Regions from separate parts of the Streptomyces sp. NPDC021356 genome, predicted to be linked through region 1. Evidence: riboswitches for the same ligand, from Rfam matches in the RefSeq annotation. Region 1 holds a riboswitch; the other holds the start of a gene.
The links. A riboswitch is a leader RNA that binds a small molecule or an ion and turns the genes downstream of it on or off. The one in region 1 is predicted to bind ZMP and ZTP.
Positions count from the first base shown of each region.

Region 2: another riboswitch for ZMP and ZTP. It lies ahead of AB0G56_RS01255 (bifunctional 5,10-methylenetetrahydrofolate dehydrogenase/5,10-methenyltetrahydrofolate cyclohydrolase); the one in region 1 lies ahead of AB0G56_RS23170 (glycine hydroxymethyltransferase).

Region 1 covers NZ_JBFACU010000016.1:205,643-212,664, reverse strand. Annotated here, with positions in the region: gene AB0G56_RS23185 (SDR family NAD(P)-dependent oxidoreductase) at 1-509, shown strand, start outside; gene AB0G56_RS23180 (2'-5' RNA ligase family protein) at 552-1,133, opposite strand; gene trpS (tryptophan--tRNA ligase) at 1,411-2,421, opposite strand; gene AB0G56_RS23170 (glycine hydroxymethyltransferase) at 2,699-4,144, opposite strand; ZMP/ZTP riboswitch at 4,180-4,294, opposite strand; gene AB0G56_RS23165 (hypothetical protein) at 4,352-4,549, opposite strand; gene AB0G56_RS23160 (MerR family transcriptional regulator) at 4,771-5,511, shown strand; gene AB0G56_RS23155 (glutathionylspermidine synthase family protein) at 5,559-6,782, opposite strand; gene AB0G56_RS23150 (hypothetical protein) at 6,791-7,022, opposite strand, start outside.
Region 2 covers NZ_JBFACU010000001.1:280,075-287,096, forward strand. Annotated here, with positions in the region: gene AB0G56_RS01230 (SDR family oxidoreductase) at 1-514, opposite strand, end outside; gene AB0G56_RS01235 (MBL fold metallo-hydrolase) at 658-1,287, opposite strand; gene AB0G56_RS01240 (S-(hydroxymethyl)mycothiol dehydrogenase) at 1,287-2,372, opposite strand; gene AB0G56_RS01245 (hypothetical protein) at 2,491-2,796, opposite strand; gene AB0G56_RS01250 (nuclear transport factor 2 family protein) at 3,399-3,764, shown strand; ZMP/ZTP riboswitch at 4,045-4,130, shown strand; gene AB0G56_RS01255 (bifunctional 5,10-methylenetetrahydrofolate dehydrogenase/5,10-methenyltetrahydrofolate cyclohydrolase) at 4,150-4,998, shown strand; gene AB0G56_RS01260 (glycosyltransferase) at 5,135-6,364, shown strand; gene AB0G56_RS01265 (glycosyltransferase) at 6,384-7,022, opposite strand, start outside.

The DNA.
Region 1 (7,022 bases):
AGGGCGACATCGACATGGTGCTGCTCGCCTTCGGCGTTCTCGGCGACCAGGCGTACGACGAGCGGGAGCCGCTGAACGCGGTGTACGTCGCCCAGACCAACTACACCGGGGCGGTCTCCGCCGGCCTGGTGACCGCGCGGGCGCTGCAGAACCAGGGGCACGGCTCGCTGGTCGTCCTCTCCTCCGCCTCCGCCGAGCGGGCCCGCCGCACCGACTTCATCTTCGGCTCCAGCAAGGCGGGGCTGGACACCTTCACCGAGGGCCTGGGGCACGCGCTGCACGGGACGGGCGTGCACGTCATGGTCGTACGCCCGGGGTTCGTACGCTCCCGCGCCACCGCGGGCCGCGAGGTGCCGCCGCTGGCGAGCACGCCCGAGGAGGTCGCGACCGCCGTCGAACTGGGCCTGCGGCGACGCTCGGAGACGGTGTGGGTACCCGGCGTCCTGCGCGTGGTCACCACGGCACTGCGGCATCTGCCACGGAGGGTGTACCGGCGGCTGCCGCTGTAGGGCCACCGGGCGGGGCCAGACGGGAATCCGGCGACAGGACCTCTAGCGGGCGGGCAGGGTGCCGCGGTCCACGGAGGTCGCCTGCGGGGGGACGACCGTACGGCCGCCGAAGGAGAACTCCCGCAGCTTGCGCCACACCCCGTCGGCGCCCTGCTCGTGCAGGGCGAAACCGGTGCACGGCCACTGGGCCTCGTACCCGGCCAGTTCCTCGAAGGCGCGGTCCATCGCCGCGTCGTCGATGCCGTGCGCCACGGTGACGTGCGGGTGGTAGGGGAACTGGAGTTCGCGGGCGACGGGTCCGGAGGCGTCGCGGACCCGCTCCTGCAACCGGCTGCACGCCTCGGCGCCCTCGACGACCCGCAGGTACACCACGGGTGACAGCGGCCGGAAGGTGTCGGTGCCGGACAGCCGCATCGTGAAGGGCCGCCCGGCCGCCGCCACCTCGGTCAGGTGGGCCTCGACGGCCGGCAGCTCGGCGCGGTCCACCTCGGTCGGCGGCAGCAGCGTGACGTGCGTGGGGATACCGTGAGCCGCGGCGTCGCCGAAGCCCGCGCGCCGCTCCTGGAGCAGGCTGCCGTGAGGCTCCGGGACCGCGATCGACACGCCGATCGTTACGGTCCCCACGTCGTCTCCTGTCGTCGTGCCGGTGTCTGCTGTCGAGCAGGCTCGTCTTCTGTTGCGTTCTCGCGTGCGCTCGGGCGTTCTCGCGTGGTCCGTGCGTTCGCGCGTTCTCGCGCGTTCTTGTGCGGCCTCGCGTCGTCTTGCGCGTTCTCGTGCGTTCCCGGCCGTTTCGTCCCGGCCGTCCGGCTATCGACTGTACGACCACGGACCGGCGATGGGCAGGCGCAGCGGCAGTGATGTGCGGCGCTCTGCCCCTCGCGGATGCGAGCGGTGGTGCGCCTCAGTGCTTGGCCGGCAGGAAGCCCACCCTGTCGTACGCCTGGGAGAGGGTCTCCGCGGCCACCGCACGCGCCTTCTCGGCGCCCTTGGCCAGGATGGAGTCCAGCGTCTCCGGGTCGTCCAGGTACTGCTGGGTCTGCTCCCGGAACGGCGTCACGAACTCGACCATGACGTCGGCGAGGTCCGTCTTGAGCGCGCCGTAGCCCTTGCCCTCGTACTTCTGTTCCAGGGCGTCGACGGCGGTGCCGGTGAGGGTCGAGTAGATGGAGAGCAGGTTGCTGACGCCGGGCTTGGTCTCCCGGTCGAAGCGGATCACCGTGTCGGTGTCGGTGACCGCGCTCCTGACCTTCTTCGCGGTGGTCTTCGGGTCGTCCAGGAGGTTGATCAGGCCCTTGGGCGTGGAGGCCGACTTGCTCATCTTGATCGACGGGTCCTGGAGGTCGTAGATCTTCGCCGTCTCCTTGAGGATGTACGCGGAGGGGACGGTGAAGGTCTCGCCGAAGCGGCCGTTGAAACGCTCGGCGAGGTCGCGGGTCAGCTCGACGTGCTGGCGCTGGTCCTCGCCCACCGGGACCTCGTGGGCCTGGTAGAGAAGGATGTCGGCGACCTGGAGGACCGGGTACGTGAACAGGCCGACGGAGGCCCGGTCGGCGCCCTGCCGGGCGGACTTGTCCTTGAACTGGGTCATCCGCGACGCCTCGCCGAAGCCGGTGAGGCAGTTCATGACCCAGGCGAGCTGGGCGTGCTCGGGGACGTGGCTCTGGACGAAGAGCGTGCAGCGCTCCGGGTCGAGGCCGGCGGCCAGCAGCTGGGCGGCGGCGAGCCGGGTGTTGGCGCGCAGCTCGGCCGGGTCCTGCGGGACCGTGATCGCGTGCAGGTCGACGACCATGTAGAAGGCGTCGTGGGACTCCTGCAGGGCCACCCACTGGCGGACGGCGCCGAGGTAGTTGCCGAGGTGGAACGAGCCTGCGGTGGGCTGGATTCCGGAGAGCACACGCGGACGATGCTGCATGGCGAAGCCATTCCCCTGAGGGCGGTGGTGGGCGACGGGCGGGCGGTCGTTGGCCATGCTCACCATTCTCTCAGGAAACGGTGCCCGATCCGGAACGGGCCGGAAACAGGTGGGAACCGGGTAGAGAGCCGCGGGCGTCGGTCGTCGCCGATGAGACGGGGAACACAGTGCGTGCGGCGGCCCGGCGTGGGGCCGGGCCGCCGTGGGAGGGGCCGGGACGGGAGCCGGCGGAAGCTGACCGCAGCCGACGGGAGCCGGCCGGCCGGTGGGGGCCGGGTCAGCCGAGGTCGATCTCCGGGTAGAGCGGGAAGCCCGCGACGAGGTCCGTGGCCCGGTGGGCGATCTCCTCCGCGATCTTCGGATCGAGGACGTGCTGGGCCTTGGAGGGGCCGCCCTTGGCGGTGGTGCCGGGCTCGGTGGCCGTCAGGACGCGGTCGATCAGTCCGGCGACCTCGTCCATCTCGGCGGTGCCCAGGCCACGGGTGGTCAGGGCCGGCGTCCCGATGCGGACACCGGAGGTGTACCAGGCGCCGTTGGGGTCGGCGGGGATCGCGTTGCGGTTGGTGACGATGCCGGATTCGAGCAGCGCGGCCTCGGCCTGCCGGCCGGTGAGGCCGTAGGAGGAGGCGACGTCGATCAGGTTGAGGTGGTTGTCCGTGCCGCCGGTCACCAGGGTCGCGCCCCGGCGCATCAGGCCCTCGGCCAGGGCGCGGGAGTTGTCGACGATGCGCTGGGCGTAGTCCTGGAAGGAGGGCTGCCGGGCCTCGGCCAGCGCGACGGCCTTGGCGGCCATGACGTGCGGGAGCGGGCCGCCCAGGACCATGGGGCAGCCGCGGTCGACCTGGTCCTTGAGGGAGTCGTCGCACAGGACCATGCCGCCGCGCGGGCCGCGCAGGGACTTGTGGGTGGTGGTGGTGACGATCTGGGCGTGCGGGACCGGGTCGAAGTCGCCGGTGAGGACCTTGCCTGCGACCAGGCCGGCGAAGTGGGCCATGTCGACCATGAGCGTGGCGCCGACCTCGTCGGCGATCTCCCGCATGATCCGGAAGTTCACGAGACGGGGATAGGCGGAGTAGCCGGCCACGATGATGAGCGGCTTGAACTCGCGGGCGGTGGCGCGCAGGGCCTCGTAGTCGAGGAGGCCGGTGGCCGGGTCGGTGCCGTAGGAGCGCTGGTCGAACATCTTGCCGGAGATGTTCGGGCGGAAGCCGTGGGTGAGGTGGCCGCCGGCGTCCAGCGACATGCCGAGCATGCGCTGGTTGCCGAAGGCGCGGCGCAGCTCGGCCCAGTCCTCGTCGGAGAGGTCGTTGACCTGGCGGACGCCGGCCTTCTCCAGGGCGGGCAGTTCGACGCGCTGGGCGAGGACGGACCAGAAGGCGACGAGGTTGGCGTCGATGCCGGAGTGCGGCTGGACGTAGGCGTGGCGGGCGCCGAAGAGTTCCCTGGCGTGCTCGGCGGCCAGCGACTCGACGGTGTCGACGTTGCGGCAGCCGGCGTAGAAGCGGCGGCCGATGGTCCCCTCGGCGTACTTGTCGCTGAACCAGTTGCCCATGGCCAGGAGGGTGGCCGGGGAGGCGTAGTTCTCGGAGGCGATCAGCTTGAGCATCTCGCGCTGGTCGGTGACCTCCTGGCCGATGGCGTCGGCGACGCGGGGCTCGACGGCGCGGATCACGTCGAGGGCGGCACGGAAGGCGGTGGACTCGTTGGAGAGGGGCGCAGACATGTCGGGGGACCTCCGGACGTGGCGTTCGGCGTTCACGGTACGGCCCAGGCGCACGGCACACTTTCTGCTCGGGCCGCTTCCCGATGGTCGGTCCCATCTTCGGCCCCCGGCACCACGCCAGGGTCCTGCGCGCCAGTCACGGCCCGCAGGTCAGCCTACCGGGCGGCCGGTCCCAGGACGCCGCGACGTCCACCATGCGAGCGGGGGTCAGGCGTCGGCGGCGCCGACGACGCGCCAGTGGCCGACCTCCTGGTGGGCGGAGTCGTGGACGGCCGAGCCGTCACCGGGTACGAGCGCGTAGTGGTGGAGGTTGCCGCCCCAGTACCGCAGGATGCGGCCCAGTTCGCGCGCCCTGTCCTCGGCCGGCTGTGCGGCGTCCACCGTGACCTCCAGGACGAACTTCACGTCCGTCGCCTCCCCTCGGGCGGGGTCCGGGCGTGCGGCGGCCCGGGCCTGTGTGAGTCTGTGGTCTCCATTGTTTCATTCAAGTGCTCATGGGGACTTTGCTCGCCTTCCCGGCTGGTCGGGCGGGACGAGTGTCCGGAAAGTCTCAACCAGGGGGGAGGGACCGAATGGCAGGCCGAGGGGAAGACAGGGACCGGGCGGAGGACCGGAGGGAAGGCCGGGTGGAAGGCCGGGTGGAGGGCCGGGTGGAGGGCCGGGGGCGGATCGGCGAGCTGGCGCGGTCGGCGGGGGTGTCGGTGCAGCAGGTCCGCAACTACGTCGACAGCGGGCTCCTGCCGCCGGTCGGGCGCACCGCCTCCGGCTACCGGGTCTTCACCGCCGCGCACGCCGACGCCCTGGCCACGGCCCGTGAGCTGGCCGGCGGTCACGGGTGGCCGACCGCGCGGACGGTCATGCGCGCCGTCCACGCGGGGGACCTGCGGACGGCACTCGCCGCCCTCGACGCGAGCCATGCCCGGCTGGACCGGGAGCGCGCCGAACTGGCCGCCGTGGGCGAGGCGCTGGCGACCGTCCTGGCGGACGGCACCTTCGCCCCGTCCGCCGGGCGCCGCCCGCCGCGCATCGGGGAGGCCGCCCGCGCCGTGGGGGTGAAACCGCCGGTGCTGCGCCTGTGGGAGGAGCGGGGGCTGCTGCGGCCGGACCGGGAGCCGGGCACGGGCTACCGCCGCTACCCCGGGCCCGAGCTGCAGGCGGCGCACATCGTGGCGCTGCTGCGCCGGGGCGGGCACCCGCTCGCCGCCGTCGGGACGGTCCTGGCCGAGTTGCGGGCCGTCGGCGATCCCGGGCGGGTGCGTGGTGAACTCGCCGCGCGGGAGGACGAGCTGCACCGCCGCAGCCTGCGGCGGCTCGCGGCGTCCGCCGCCCTGCACGCCCACCTGCGCAGCCTCGGCCACCTCGCCTGACCGCCGGGGCCAAAGCGGGACGCCTCAGGTGAGCGCTCCGGAGGCGGTCAGAGGATCACGTGCGGGACGAAGCGGGCGTACTCGTCGGTGATCAGGCCGGACGACTCGCGGATGCCGAGCCCGGCGGACTCGTCCTCGACGACCCAGGCGCCGAGGACGACGTGGTTGCCGTCGAAGGCGGGCAGCGGGGCGAGGGCCTGGTAGCAGCAGGCCTCGTCGCGCAGGACGGGAGCGGCGCCCGGCGCGTGCAGGGTCACTCCGGCGCCCTCGCGGCCGAGCAGCGGTTTGGCGACGTAGCCGGTGGAGTCCGCCAGTTCGCGGGGGCCGTCGAGGTAGGCGGGGAGGAGGTTGGGGTGGCCGGGGTACAGCTCCCAGAGGATCGCCAGCAGCGCCTTGTTGCTCAGCAGCATCTTCCAGGCGGGCTCGATCCACAGGGTGGAGCCGGTGCCGCCGCCGTTGTCGAGGGTGTCCAGGACGTGACCGGCGAAGCGGTCCGTGGTCAGCCACTCCCACGGGTAGAGCTTGAAGATGCTGCGGATGAACCGCAGGCCGTTGTCCACGAAACGGCCGGACAGCGGGTCCCAGCCGATCTCCTCCACGGAGGTCCACTCGGTGTCCAGGCCGGCCTGCTCGGCGGTCTCCTTCAGGTAGGCGACCGTCATCAGGTCCTCGCCGAGTTCGTCCTCGACGGAGTGCGCGAAGTGCAGCGGGCTGCCCGGCGGCAGCAGGCGGGCCTGTTTCCGCCAGGCGGCGACGAGGCGGTCGTGCAGCGAGTTCCACTGGTCGGCGCCGGGGAAGCGGTCCTCCATCCAGAACCACTGGGGCGAGGCGGCCTCGACCAGGGAGGTGGGCGTGTCCGCGTTGTACTCCAGCAGCTTGGCCGGTCCCGAGCCGTCGTAGCGGAGGTCGAAGCGGCCGTAGACGGAGGGGAGTTCGGCGCGGCGCCGCCAGGCCTCGGCGACGGCGTCGGCGACCCGCGGGTCGGTGATGCCGAGGTCCGCGAAACGGCCGGTGGTGACGATGTGTCCGGCCGCGGCCAGGCACATGCGGTGCAGTTCCTCGACGACGTCCTCCAGCGCCTCCACCTCGGGGAGCGAGAAGACGTAGCAGGCGCTCTCGTCCCAGTAGGGCACCCAGGCGTCGTCGGGGACGGGTCTCCCCGCGGCCCGGGCGGCCTCGAAGTCCGGCGGGAGGGTGAGCGGGTAGATCAGCCCCTGCGCCTCGACGGTCTGCTGCCAGCCGGGCCGGGGTTCGAGGGTGCGGCGCTCCATGTCCGGCCTCAGCCGCCGGACTTGCCGTGGCCGCCGCCGAAGCCGCCGCGGTCGACGCCGCCGTGGCTGCCGCCGGACCCGGAGCCGCCGGAGCCCTTGCGCGGCTTGGTGAACGAGCCGCCCTGGACCCAGCCGCCGCTCTTCTTGCCGCCGTAGTACCAGGTGCCGCCGTAGGAGGACTTGGTGGACTTGCAGTTCTTGTCGGAGACGACCCGGTAGCCCTTGGAGAGGGAGTAACTG
Region 2 (7,022 bases), on a different contig from region 1:
GGTAGGTGTCCCGGTTGTATTCGGCGGTGCCGTCGGTCATCTCGACGACCAGGCCCCCCGGGTTGCGCAGCAGCAGCGGCAGGGCGTGGTGGCTGGTGACGGCGTGCGTCTCCACGGCGAGGCGGAGCAGTCTGAGGCCGTTGTCCAGGTCGTGCTCCCACACGGGGGTGTCCCACTGGAAGAGTTTCTCGCCGCCCCAGATGTCGTTGACGAGCACGTCGAGGCGGCCCTGTTCGCAGGCGATGCGGTCGACGAGGGCGCGTACCCGGTCGGGTTCCAGGTGGTCGGTGGGGACGGCGATGCCGTGGCCGCCGGCCTCGGTGACCAGGTCGGCGGTGTCCTCCAGGGTCTCGGGGCGGTCGTACTCCGAGCGGCGGGCGCGGGTGGTGCGCCCGCTGACGTACACGGTGGCCCCGGCTGCGCCGAGTTCCACCGCGATGCCCCGGCCCGCTCCCCGGGTCGCGCCCGCGACGAGCGCGACCCTTCCTTCCAGTGGACGTGACGGACGTGACATGTGTCCGGCCTCCCGTGACTCTCGTGGTGCGGTGTGCTCGACGAGGGTCGCGTGGAAGCCGGACATCTTCTGTCGCCATTGCGGAACGGATCACGCGGTGGGACGCGATGGCGTGATCAGGCGCCGGGCCGCCCCCGCCGGCGTCAGTGCCCGCGGGCGATCCACTCCTGAAGGTGCGGGGCCTCCGCGCCGATGGTGGTCGCCTCGCCGTGGCCGGTGAGGACCTTCGTCCCGGGCGGCAGCGTGAGCAGGCGGTCGCGGATCGAGTCGATGATCGTCGGGAAGTGGGAGTAGGACCGGCCGGTGGCGCCGGGGCCGCCCTGGAAGAGGGTGTCGCCGGTGAAGACGACGCCGAGGCCCGGGTCGTACAGGCAGACGGCGCCCGGGGCGTGGCCGGGCGTGTGGATGACCAACAGGTCGGCTCCCGCCGCCTCGACGACCTGACCGTCGATCAGGTGCTCGTCGGGTTCCCGGCCGGGGTGGGTCATGCGCCACAGCGGCAGGTCGTCGCGGTGCAGCCAGATCGTCGCGCCGGTGAGGTCCGCGAGGGCCGGGGCGGCGTCGATGTGGTCGTTGTGGGCGTGGGTGCACACGATGGCGGTGAGCCGCCGGTCGCCCACGGCGGCGGCGATGGCCTCGGCGTCGTGGGCGGCGTCGATGACGATCGCCTTGTGGTCGTCACCGACGATCCACACGTTGTTCTCGACGTCCCAGGTGCCGCCGTCGAGGGTGAACTGCCCAGCCGTTACCAGGCGTTCGATGCGGGCCGCCATCACAGCACCACCACCGAGCGCAGCACGTCGCCGTGGTGCATCCGCTCGAACGCCTGCTCCACCTCGTCGAGCCGGATGGTCTCCGACACGAACTTCTCCAGCGGCAGCCGCCCTTGCAGGTGCAGATCGATCAGCATGGGGAAGTCCCGGGAGGGCAGGCAGTCGCCGTACCAGCTCGACTTCAGGGCACCGCCGCGTCCGAAGACGTCCAGCAGCGGCAGCTCCAGTTTCATCTCCGGGGTCGGCACGCCCACCAGGACGACGGTGCCGGCCAGGTCGCGGGCGTAGAACGCCTGCCGGTACGTCTCCGGGCGGCCGACCGCCTCGATGACGACGTCGGCGCCGAAACCGCCGGTGAGGTCGCGGACGGCGGCGACGGGATCGTGGTCCTTGGAGTTGACGGTGTGGGTTGCGCCCATGGTGCGGGCGGTCTCCAGCTTGCGGTCGTCGATGTCGACGGCGATGACCTTCGCGGCGCCCGCCAGGTACGCCCCGGCGATCGCCGCGTCCCCGACGCCGCCGCAGCCGATGACGGCCACCGAGTCACCGCGGCCGACGTTGCCGGTGTTGATGGCGGCGCCGATGCCTGCCATCACGCCGCAGCCCAGCAGTCCGGCCACGGCCGGGGAGACGGCCGGGTCGACCTTGGTGCACTGCCCGGCCGCCACCAGGGTCTTCTCCGCGAAGGCGCCGATGCCGAGGGCCGGGGAGAGTTCGGTGCCGTCGGTGAGGGTCATCCGCTGCCGCGCGTTGTGGGTGTCGAAGCAGTACCAGGGCCGCCCGCGCAGACAGGCGCGGCACCTGCCGCACACCGCACGCCAGTTGAGGACGACGAAGTCGCCGGGCGCGACGTCGGTGACGCCGTCGCCGACCGACTCCACTACGCCGGCGGCCTCGTGGCCGAGCAGGAAGGGGAACTCGTCGTTGATGCCGCCCTGCTTGTAGTGCAGGTCGGTGTGGCACACACCGCAGGCCTGGACCCGTACGACGGCCTCCCCGGGCCCCGGGTCCGGCACGACGATCGTCTCGACCCGTACGGGTTCGTTCTTCCCGGGTGCGATCACGCCGCGCACTTCCTGCGCCATGGTGGTGGTTCCCTTCCGTCGGCCGTTGTCCGTCCCTGTGACCCTACGCCGTGACCGGGCGGCGGCGGCACGGGATCCGGGGCCGCCGCCACCCGGTCGCCGCACGGGGGCGCACGGCTCAGTACCGGACCGCGGGCACCAGCCCGAACAGCGGGGAGACCAGGCCGGTGACCGCGTTCAGCCGGCTCAGCTCGTTCAGGTCCTTCACGTGGTGGAGCGAGGACAGCTGGTCGGAGACCGGGGGCACCTCGTCCTGGCGGCCGGCGGGCAGGCCGGTGCGCGCGAGCGAGTCGAGCAGGCCCACGGGCACCGCCCGGCCGACCACCGGGACGGCCGGTTCGGCGGCGCTCGCGGGCAGCGCGGCGAGCCCCGTCACAGAGGCGGTGAGAGCGGCGACGGCGACGATACGTCGAGTGGAGATCATGCCCTCAGCAACGCCGCCGGGTCCCGGCCGGACACGGGCGCGGCCCGCCGCTCACCCGTCAGGACGAGCCACCGGCCCACCAGGACGCGCACCGCTGCGACCCACCCGCCGGGAAGGAACCGGCACGGCCACCGACCGACCGCCGGGACGGGAGCCGGTGCACCAGCACCCCGGTGCCACCGCCGGAACGAGAGCCGGTGCACCCCGGTCAGCTGCCGGGACGGAAGCCGGCGCGCCCCGGCCCACCGCCGGGACGGGAACCCGTGCGCCACGGCCGACTGCCGGAAGGAGAGCCGGTGCGCCACGGCCGACTGCCGGAAGGAGAGCCGGTGCGGCACGGCCGACTGCCGGAAGGAGAGCCGGTGCGGCACGGCCGACTGCCGGAAGGAGAGCCGGTGCACCCCGGCCGACTGCCGGAAGGAGTGCCGGTGCACCCCGGCCGATCGCCGGGACCGAGCCGGTGCGCCCCCGGCACCCACCGCGACAGAGCCGTGCGGGCCGGGCGGCCGCGCTTGCCGGGGGCGGCGGGCCGGAGGACGCTCGAAGGAGAGCCCCGTGAACGGTCCGCGGCTTCGGGGCCCCGGGGCTCGTAGGAGGCCGGCATGGCGACCACGGCAGGTCCCGCGTTCGACACCGGTGCGCTGCGCCGGGGCATCGAGGGACACACGGCGTCCACGCTCCTGTCGCTCTACGCGGACGACGCCGAGATACGCATCGTGGACCGCGACACCCAGCCGAGTCACCCCAAGGTCCTCAGGGGCCGTGAGGAGATCGGCCCGATGCTCGACGACGTCTACGGCCGCGACATGACGCACCGGCTGGAGCAGTGCGTCGTCCAGGGCGACCACGCGGCGTACGTCGAGTCCTGCGCGTATCCGGACGGCGTCCGGGTGCTCGCCGAGTCGATGATCTCGCTGCGCGACGGCAAGATCACCGACCAGATGATGATCCAGGCATGGGACGAGTGACGAGGAGGGCCGCGAGGTTCCAGGTCAGCTCCAGGCTGACCTGGTCCTTTTCGGCCCGGGCCGGGCTGGGGCAGGCGCGTTCCCCGCTGTTTCGCCGGCCCCGTCCGGCCGGTGCGGCGGCCCGGTCCCTGACGTCCGTCCTGCTGCGGTCGGTGCTGCGCGCGGCGCGGCCCGCGGCCGGGCCTCCGGTGCCGTACGCGCGGCGCCGGCGCCGCGGCCGCCGCCGGTGAGCGGGGCCGCACCCCGGCGCGGAGTGCCGGCGGGGCCCTGGCATAGGCTGGGGCCGGGCCGTGACTGGCGCTGAGGTGGAGCACCACCGGGGAGCGGCCCCCGCCGAAGTCACAGCCGCGCGCCTGGGCGATCCGTCGAACGCTCAGGAGTGGACATGTCCCCAGCCCGCCTCATGGACGGCACCGCGCTCGCCCGGCGCATCGTCGAGGAGACCGCGCACAAGGCCGCCGACCTCACCGCCCGCACGGGCACCCGGCCGTGTCTGGCCACGGTGCTGGTCGGCGAGGACCCCGCCTCCGTGACCTACGTCAGGATGAAGCAGAACCGGTGCCGCACCGCGAACATCGCCTCCCGGCACGTCGAGCTGCCCGCCACGACCGGCACCGAGGAGCTGGTCGGCACGCTGCGGGCGCTGTCCGCGGACCCGTCGGTCCACGGCATCCTGTTGCAGCACCCCGTCGGCGACCACATCGACGAACGGGCCGCGTTCGAGGCGATCGCGCCCGAGAAGGACGTCGACGGCGTCACCTTCGCCTCCTTCGCCACGATGGGTTTCGGCCTGCCGGGGTTCGTCTCCTGCACGCCCGGCGGCATCCTGCGGCTGCTGGACGCCTACGACGTCGATCCGGCCGGGAAGCGGGCGGTGGTGGTCGGGCGCAGCGCGATCCTCGGCAAGCCGGTGGGCATGCTGCTGCTGGCCCGGGACGCCACGGTGACGTACTGCCACTCGCGGACCCGGGAGCTGTCGTCGGTGGTGCGGGAGGCGGACATCGTCGTGGCGGCCGTGGGCCGGCCCCGGCTGGTGCGCGGCCAGGACGTCAAGCCGGGTGCGGTGGTGATCGACGCGGGCTACAACGCGGGCAACGTCGGGGACGTGGACTTCGACTCCGCGGTGGAGCGCGCCTCGCTGATCACGCCGGTGCCGGGCGGCGTCGGTCCGATGACCATCGCCACGCTCCTGGAGCAGACGGTGGACGCCGCCGCCCGGCAGCTGGGGGCCTGACGGCACCGGCCGGGCGTCCCGGCGCCCGGCCGGTGGCGCTCCTGCGGCTGCGCGGGTGGCCGCGCCGACGTGGACGGGTCGTTCGCCGGTGGCGGGCGGTGCCGCGGCCATACTGGCCGACGTGCGCGTAACGATCATGACGGCGGGTTCCCGGGGAGACGTGGCCCCCTTCACGGGACTGGGGCACGGCCTGGCCCGGGCGGGTCATGCGGTCACCCTGGTCACCCACGGGTGCTTCGAGCCGCTGGTCGCGGGATCGGGCCTCGGTTTCCACGCGCTGCCGGTGGATCCGCGGGCCGAACTGGAGTCCACGCGCGGGCGGGGGCTGCACCGCAGTGCGACGGACGTGGGCAAGATGCTGCGGGCCGTGGGGATCGTGCGGGCGGCGCTGGCCCGGATGACGGACGACCTGGTCGTGGCGGCCGGGAAGAGCGACGTCCTGCTGCTGTCGGGGTCGCTGGGCCCGGTCGGGCACGCCATCGCCGAGGCGCTGGGCCTGCCCAGCATGGGCACGCACCTGCAACCGCTCTCGCCGACCCGCGAGTTCGCGCCGCCGCTGCTCGGCGGCGGCCACTGGGGCGCGGCGGCGAACCGGCTCGCGGGGCACGGGGTGAACCTCGCGGTGGAGCGGGTGTTCTCGGCGGCCGTGCCCACCGTGCGCGCCCGGCTGGGCCTGCCGCCCGCCCGCCTGGGCACCGGCCGCCGGATCCGGGCGGGGCTGCGGCTGCCGGTGTTCCACGGGTTCAGTCCGCTGGTGGTGCCCCGGCCGCGTGACTGGCGGCCGGGGCTTCGGGTGTGCGGCTACTGGTGGCCCTACGACCGTGACGACCTGCTTCCCGCGCGGGTGCGGGAGTTCCTGGACGCGGGGCCGGCGCCGGTCTTCGTCGGGCTCGGCAGCGCCACCGTGCCCGATCCCGAGCGGCTGAGCGGCACCATCGTGCGCGCGCTGCGCCGGGCCGGGCTGCGCGGAGTGGTGCAGCGCGGCTGGGGCGGACTCGCGGCGGCCGGCGAGGACATGCTGACGATCGGCGAGGTGCCGCACGCGGCGCTGTTCCCGCGGATGGCGGCCGTGGTGCACCACGCCGGCGCGGGCACGACCGCCGCGGGGCTGCGTGCCGGGGTTCCGGCGGTGCCGCTGCCGGTCCAGTTCGACGAGGGCTTCTGGGCCGAGCGCCTCGTCTCCCTCGGGGTGGCGCCGTGCGCCGTCCCGCTGCGCGGCCTGACCGCGGACCGCCTGGCCGCGGCTCTCGTCCGGGCCACCCGGGACCCGGCGCACCGGAAGTGCGCCGAGCGCCTGGGCGCCCGCATCCGCGAGGAGGACGGCGTCGCCCCGGTCCTCCAGGCGGTCGACGGGCTGACCGGCTGAGGGAGCCGTCAGCGCGGGCTCACCGCCCCGCCTCCTGTGCCACTCGCTCTATCGTCTGCACTGTCCGGGCCACCGCGTCCTCCGCCGTGAGGCGCTCGGCGACGCCGGCGGCGGCACGGGTGTGTGCGTGCCTGGCGTCCCGTACGGCCGAGTCGAGCGCCGCCGCCAGTCGTTCGGCGGTCAGCTCCGCGAACGGCAGGGGCCCGGGAGCGGCGCCGAGCGCGGTGAGCCGGGCCGCCCAGAACGGCTGGTCGGCCGCGACCGGCACGGGCACGGAGGGCACCGCGGCGCGCAGCGCCGCCGCCGAGGTGCCCGCCCCGGCGTGGTGCACGACGGCGGCGACGCGCGGGAAGAGCAGGGCGTGCGGCACGTCGCCGACCGTCAGGACGTCGTCGCCCGTGGCGGCGAGCCCGGCGCTGCCGGACTGCAGGACGCCGCGCAGACCGGCCCTCCGCAGGGCTCCCACCGCCAGTTCGCTCAGCCGCTCCCCCTCGCCGCGCGCCATGGAGCCGAACCCGACGAACACCGGCCGCCCTCCGGCCGTGAGGAAGTCCTCCAGTTCGGCGGGCAACCGCTCGTCCGGGCCGACGTACGGCCACCAGTTGCCGACGACGTCCAGTCCCGGCCGCCAGTCGGCCGGGCGGGGTACGACGGCCTC